Regions from separate parts of the Frigoribacterium sp. MCBA15_019 genome, predicted to be linked through region 2. Evidence: predicted binding sites of a transcription regulator. Region 2 holds the regulator's gene; the other holds the start of a gene.
What was found. The regulator HrcA, encoded in region 2, represses chaperone genes, less so after heat shock. The targets are predictions, from matches to a motif close to TTNGCACTCGNNNNNNNCGAGTGCNAA.
Positions count from the first base shown of each region.

Region 1 (3,407 bases), on a different contig from region 2:
GGTCGTCGTCTCGACGGGCACGCTCGTCTACCTGCCGGGTCGGCGGCGCCAGGCCTTCGTCGACGAGGTCGGCCGGCTGGGTGCGCGGTGGATTTCGTACGAGCGGCGCGACCTGCTGACGGACGTGGTCGCCGAGGTGCCACCCGGGGTGTCTCCCGACGACGCGTTCGCGGCCCTCGCCCTCGACGGCCGGGTGCTGGGCGTGGGGGACGCCCACGGCACGCGGCTGCACCTCACGGCCTGACCGCGAGTCGGCTCCCCGCACCGGGCGACCGGCGGTGCCCCGGGCGGGTGGGCGCGTTGTCGGACCACGCCCTCGGCCTCCGCGATCGGTCGGGGCGCCGCCCATAGGATGACCCGGAACCCAGGGGAGGGCCGCCACGATGGACGAGAACGCGACAGGTGACGACGTGCGCTCGAGCGTGCTGTCCGAACGCGACCGCGCCGTCCTCGACTTCGAGCAGCGTGCCCCCGCCTCGGCCGGCGCCCGGGAGGCCGCGATCCGTCGCGAGTTCGGCCTCGGGGTCGTCCGTTACCAGCAGTTGCTCAACTCGCTCATAGACCGACCCGCTGCACTGGCGTACGCACCCATGCTCGTCGGCCGCCTGCAGCGCCTGCGAGTCGCCCGCCGCGACGCCCGATCGACTCGTTCGTTCGGTCCGACCCGCTGACCCACGAGAGACCACGCATGCCGAAATTCGACCGAGACCGGTTCGACGACGTCCCCGCCGACCTCGACCGTGTCGGGGCCCACCGGGCCGAGAAGCGCCCCGGCAGCGGCTGGATCGGCTTCGCCTGGGCGGCGCTCGCCGTCGGCGTGCTCGTCGGTGCCGGCGTCGTCTACCTCGGGGTCGCGAACAACAGCTTCCAGTTCGTCAACCCGTCGTCGTCGAGCACCGCCGAGGCCCAGGCGCCCGACACCGAGACGGCGACCCCGACGGCCACGCCGACGGTGGCCCCGCTGACGGACCCCTCGCAGGTCGACCCCTCGGTCACCACCATCACCGTCCTGAACGGCACGGCCACCGCCGGGCTCGCCGGTTCGGCCTCCGAGCGGCTCGAGACCGCCGGCTGGGTCGTCGGCACCCAGGGCAACGCCAGCGAGCGCGTCGCGACGTCCACCGTCTACTACTCGGCGGCCGACGACGAGGCCGCGGCGCTCGGGCTCGCCCAGCAGCTCGGCATCACCGACGTCGAGGCGAGCGACGCCTTCCCGGGTGCCGCCGTCACGATCGTCCTCGGGGCCGACTACAGCGCCTGACAAGGCCCTCCCCGCCGGCCCGATCCGAGGAGGCGCGGGTCCCGTCGGGCCCTCACCGCGCCTCCCGTGTTACGCCCGCGTTTAATTACCGGTGAAATCCTCGTTTTCAGCGGGTGTTTCTCGTTCGAGGTGTGTTCTTCCGCTTTTCCCGTGGCTAGCATCTGGAATTGGTCGCCCCCCACGGCTCGCCGACCTGGTGTTCTGCACGAGTGAGGCTGTCCCGTCCGGGCTCGCAGATGACTGCGTCGACGACCCGGCTCTGCAGCACCGCACGCGCCGTACCACCACAGCAAGGGGAGCGACACCATGGCAAACGGGACCGTGAAATGGTTCAACGCGGAGAAGGGCTTCGGCTTCATCACCGTCGAGGGAGACGGCCAGGACGTCTTCGTGCACTACTCGGCGATCGACATGAGCGGGTACAAGGTCCTCGAAGAGGGCCAGGCCGTCGTGTTCGAGGTCGGCACGGGCGACAAGGGGCCGCAGGCGGAGTCCGTCCGGCTCGCCTGAGGTCCGTCGGAGCGCCTCGACGTTCCCACTCCCTCGTCGCACGCCGTCACGGTCCGCCGTGGCGGCGTGCTCGTGCGTCCGGGCCCTGCCACGTCACTTGCACTCTCATCGGGCGAGTGCCAGAATCGTTGCTGGCACTCGCGACACGTGAGTGCCAATGCTTCTGCTTCATGACGTCCGGGAGGGACGAAAAACACACATGGCTAAGATCATTGCTTTTGACGAAGAGGCCCGTCGTGGCCTCGAGCGTGGCCTGAACATCCTGGCCGACGCGGTGAAGGTCACGCTCGGCCCGCGTGGTCGCAACGTCGTGCTCGAGAAGAAGTGGGGCGCCCCCACCATCACGAACGACGGCGTCTCCATCGCCAAAGAGATCGAGCTCGACGACCCCTTCGAGAAGATCGGTGCCGAGCTCGTCAAAGAGGTCGCGAAGAAGACCGACGACGTCGCCGGTGACGGCACGACCACCGCGACGGTGCTGGCCCAGGCCCTCGTCCGCGAAGGTCTGCGCAACGTCGCGGCCGGTGCCGACCCCATCTCGCTGAAGCGCGGCATCGAGAAGGCCGCCCAGGCCGTCTCCGACCAGCTGCTCGCCGACGCGAAGGACATCGAGACCAAAGAGCAGATCGCTGCCACGGCCTCGATCTCGGCCGCCGACCCCACCATCGGTGCACTCATCGCCGAAGCGATCGACAAGGTCGGCAAAGAGGGCGTCGTCACCGTCGAAGAGAGCAACACCTTCGGCACCGAGCTCGAGCTCACCGAGGGCATGCGCTTCGACAAGGGCTACCTGTCGCAGTACTTCGTCACCGACCCCGAGCGCCAGGAGGCCGTCTTCGAAGACGCCTACGTGCTCATCGTCAACTCGAAGATCTCGAACATCAAAGACCTGCTGCCGATCGTCGACAAGGTCATCCAGTCGGGCAAGCAGCTGCTCATCATCGCGGAGGACGTCGACGGCGAGGCCCTGGCCACGCTCGTCGTGAACAAGATCCGCGGCATCTTCAAGTCGGTCGCCGTCAAGGCCCCCGGCTTCGGCGACCGTCGCAAGGCGCAGCTGCAGGACATCGCGATCCTCACCGGTGGTCAGGTCATCGCCGAAGAGGTCGGTCTCAAGCTCGAGAACGCGACGCTCGACCTGCTCGGTCGTGCCCGCAAGGTCATCATCACCAAGGACGAGACGACCATCGTCGAGGGTGCCGGTGACGACGAGCAGATCGCCGGCCGCGTCCGTCAGATCCGCAGCGAGATCGAGGCGACCGACAGCGACTACGACCGCGAGAAGCTCCAGGAGCGTCTCGCGAAGCTCGCCGGTGGCGTCGCCGTCATCAAGGCGGGTGCCGCGACCGAGGTCGAGCTGAAAGAGCGCAAGCACCGCATCGAGGACGCCGTGCGCAACGCGAAGGCCGCCGTCGAAGAGGGCATCGTCGCCGGTGGTGGCGTCGCCCTCATCCAGGCCGGCAAGACCGCTCTGGCGAACCTGCAGCTCGAGGGCGACGAGGCGACGGGTGCGAACATCGTCCGCGTCGCGATCGACGCTCCCCTGAAGCAGATCGCCTTCAACGCCGGCATGGAGCCCGGCGTCGTGGCCGACAAGGTCCGCGGGCTCGACATCGGTTGGGGCCTCAACGCCGCG
Region 1 is NZ_MJGS01000012.1:539,654-543,060, forward strand. It holds gene BIV04_RS11740 (DUF2332 domain-containing protein) at 1-244, shown strand, start outside; gene BIV04_RS11745 (DUF3263 domain-containing protein) at 384-671, shown strand; gene BIV04_RS11750 (LytR C-terminal domain-containing protein) at 689-1,261, shown strand; gene BIV04_RS11755 (cold-shock protein) at 1,568-1,771, shown strand; gene groL (chaperonin GroEL) at 1,971-3,407, shown strand, end outside.
Region 1: the regulator HrcA is predicted to act here: its motif matches at 1,903-1,929, upstream of groL (chaperonin GroEL).

Region 2 (3,407 bases):
TGACCGCGTGCCGCGCCTCGGAACCGGTCAGCTCGACGGTCGAACCGACCTCGGCGGCGACCAGGTCGTCGACCAGGTAGAAGTGCGCCACGATCAGAAGTTCAGGAAGCGGTCGCGCAACTTGCCGAACAGGCCTTGCTGGAAGTGCGACAGCTCGGGAGCCGGGGAGCGCCTGCCGGAGGCGAACTTCTCGATCAGCTCGCGCTCCTTGTGGCTGAGCTTGGTCGGGGTGACCACCTGCACGCCGATCTTGAGGTCGCCGCGACCCGTTCCGCGCAGACGCGTGATCCCGCGGTCCTTCACGGTGATGATGTCGGCGCTCTGGGTGCCGGGCCTGATCTCGACCTCGATCTCGCCGTCGAGCCCGGTGAGCGTCGTCGACGTGCCGAGGATGGCGTCGGCCATCTGCACCTCGAGCGTCGCCAGCAGGTCGTCGCCGTTGCGGCTGTAGGTGTCGTGGTGGCGCACCTTGACCTCGAGGTAGAGGTCGCCGTTCGGGCCGCCGGCCTGGCCGACCTCGCCCTGACCGGGCAGCTGGAGCCTGAGGCCCGTGTCGACGCCCGCGGGGATGTCGATCGGGATCGAGCGACGGGCCCGCACGCGGCCCTGCCCCTGACAGGTCGGGCAGGGGTTCGGGATGACGGTGCCGTAGCCCCGGCAGGTGCCGCACGGGCTCGACGTCATGACGTTGCCGAGCAGGGAGCGCACGGTGCGCTGGATCTGCCCGGAACCACCGCAGATGTCACAGGTCTGCGGCGAGGTGCCGGGTGCGCAGCACGAGCCGCTGCAGGTGTCGCAGAGGACGGCCGTGTCGACCTCGATGTCGCGCTGGGTGCCGAAGACGATGTCCTCGAGGTCGACCTCGAGGCGCAGCAGGGCGTCCTGCCCGCGCTCGCGCCGGGACCGAGGGCCCTGGCGCTGACCCTGGCCGCCGCCGCCGAAGAACGCGTCGAAGATGTCGCCGAAGCCGGCGGCCCCGCCTCCCCCGCCGCCGAAACCGGGCTGCGGGCCGAGGTCGTAGCGTTCACGCTGCTGCGGGTCGCTGAGCACGTCGTAGGCGTGCGTGACGTCCTTGAAGCGTTCGGACGCGTCGGGGCTGGGGTTGACGTCGGGGTGCAGCTCGCGGGCGAGCTTGCGGTACGCCTTCTTGATCTCTTCCGGGGTCGCCTGACGGTCGACTCCGAGGACGTCGTAATGATCTGCCACTGGTTCTCGTCTGCCTCTGGTGTGGTGTGGTGGTCTTCCCGGCGGGGCCGGGCCCGGCGGACCGGGACGGGGATGGGGGTCGTGGGACGGCCGGGGCCGTCGGGGTCGGCTACCGCTCGGCGAGCAGCGACGACAGGTAGCGGGCGACGGCACGCACGGCCGCCATGTTGGTCGAGTAGTCCATGCGCATGGGCCCGAGGACGCCGAGCCTCGCGATCTCGCTGCCCTGCGTCGAGTACCCGCTGGCCAGGACCGACGCCTGCGACAACCCGAACGAGGCGTTCTCGCGCCCGATGCTCGCGGCCACGTCGACGGCGTCGAGTTGCATCTCGCCGAACAACCGCAGCAGGGCGACCTGCTCTTCGATCGCCTCGAGCACCGGGAAGAGGTCGCCGCTGAAGTCGTCGCCCGTGCGCACCAGGTTCGCCGCGCCGGCCATGACCAGGCGGTCCTGGCGTCCGGCGGCGATCTGCTCGGTGAGGCTCGCGACGACGACGCCGACGATCGCCGCGAGGTCGGGGCGGAAGCGCGTCGGCAGGTCGGTGAGGGCCGTGGAGGCCTCGCCCAGGGGCCGTCCGCCGACCGCGGCGTTGATGGCGGCCCGCAACTCGGACAGGAAGGACTCGTCGACGGCGGTTCGGATGTCGACGACCCGCTGTTCGACCTGGCCGCTGTCGGTGATGAGCACCGTCATGACGCGGTCGTCGCCCAGGCTGACCAGCTCGACGTGACGCACGCGGGCCCGGGAGAAGGTGGGGTACTGCACCAGCGCCACCTGGTTGGTGAGCTGCGACAGCAGTCGGACCGTCCGCCCCAGCACCTCGTCGAGGTCGGTGGAGTCGCCGAGGAAGGTCTCGATGGCCTGACGCTGGGCGGCGCTGAGCGGTCGCAGGTCGGCGAGCTGGTTGACGAAGAGCCGGTAGCCCTTGTCGGTCGGCACGCGACCCGACGAGGTGTGCGGGGCCGCGATGAGCTCTTCTTCTTCGAGCAGCGCCATGTCGTTGCGGATCGTCGCCGCCGAGACGCCGAACTGGTGTCGCTCGACGATGGACTTCGACCCCACCGGCTCGCGGGACGCGACGTAGTCATGCACGATGACGCGCAGCACTTCGAGACCGCGTTCGGAGACCATGTCGCACCTCTCTTCGCTCGACGCCCCCCGGGTCGTCCGCACGCCGGGCGACCGGGCCTGGCACTCGACGTGCCGGACTGCCAATCGTACGACACCTCCGTCGCGAGGCCTACTCGCGCCGCGCCCGGCTGCCCTAGGGTGGCGGGGACATCCGCAGGACACTCACGAACAGGTGCAGCCATGACCGAGACCCCTCCCGCCCAGCCGAACGGCCCGCAGAACGGTCGACCCGGCCAGAACGGGCAGCCCGGCCAGCCCTACGGCCAGGGCCAGCAGCCCGGTCAGCCCTACGGTCAGGGCCAGCAGCCCGGCGCCGGCTACGGCCAGCAGCCCGGCTACCAGCCGCAGCCCGTGCAGGCGATGCGCCCCGAGGACGAGAAGCTCTGGGCCACGCTCATCCACCTCGGCGGCATCATCTTCGCGTTCGTCCCGGCTCTCGTCGGCTACCTGGTGCTGAAGGACCGCGGCCCGTTCATCCGGGAGCACACCAAGACGGCGCTGAACTTCCAGATCACCATGGCCATCGTCTACGTGATCTCGGCGATCCTGTCGGTCATCGTCATCGGAGGCGTGCTGGCACTCGTCGCCGGCATCCTCGTCATCATCTTCTCGATCATCGCCGCCGTCGCGGCCAACAAGGGCCAGTGGTACAAGTACCCGCTGACCATCGAGTTCATCAAGTAGACGGTCGACCGGCCCGGACGGGCACGACGCGAGGCGCGACTCCCCCGGGAGCCGCGCCTCCGGCGTTCCCGGCCCGCGCCTCCTCGGTCCGCCACCTCGGGACGCCGATCGAGAGCGCGACTCGATCAGAGCGCGCGGTCAGTCGGGCAGCAGGCGTCGCACGACGGCGTCGGCCATCAGGCGACCCTCGCGGGTGAGCACCACGCGACCCTGCAGGGCCGGGCGCCCCTCGACCCAGCCGTCGGCGATGAGTCCGGCGACCGCCTGGCGACCGTCGTCGTCGAGCTCGGAGGTCGGCAGCCCCTCGCGGATGCGCACCCCGAGCAGGACACGCTCGACCCGACGGGTCTCGTCGTCGAGGGTCTCGCGACCGGCGGCCGGCGAC
Region 2 is NZ_MJGS01000001.1:483,649-487,055, forward strand. It holds gene BIV04_RS02305 (16S rRNA (uracil(1498)-N(3))-methyltransferase) at 1-91, opposite strand, end outside; gene dnaJ (molecular chaperone DnaJ) at 94-1,206, opposite strand; gene hrcA (heat-inducible transcriptional repressor HrcA) at 1,316-2,338, opposite strand; gene BIV04_RS17365 (DUF4870 domain-containing protein) at 2,519-3,022, shown strand; gene hemW (radical SAM family heme chaperone HemW) at 3,161-3,407, opposite strand, start outside.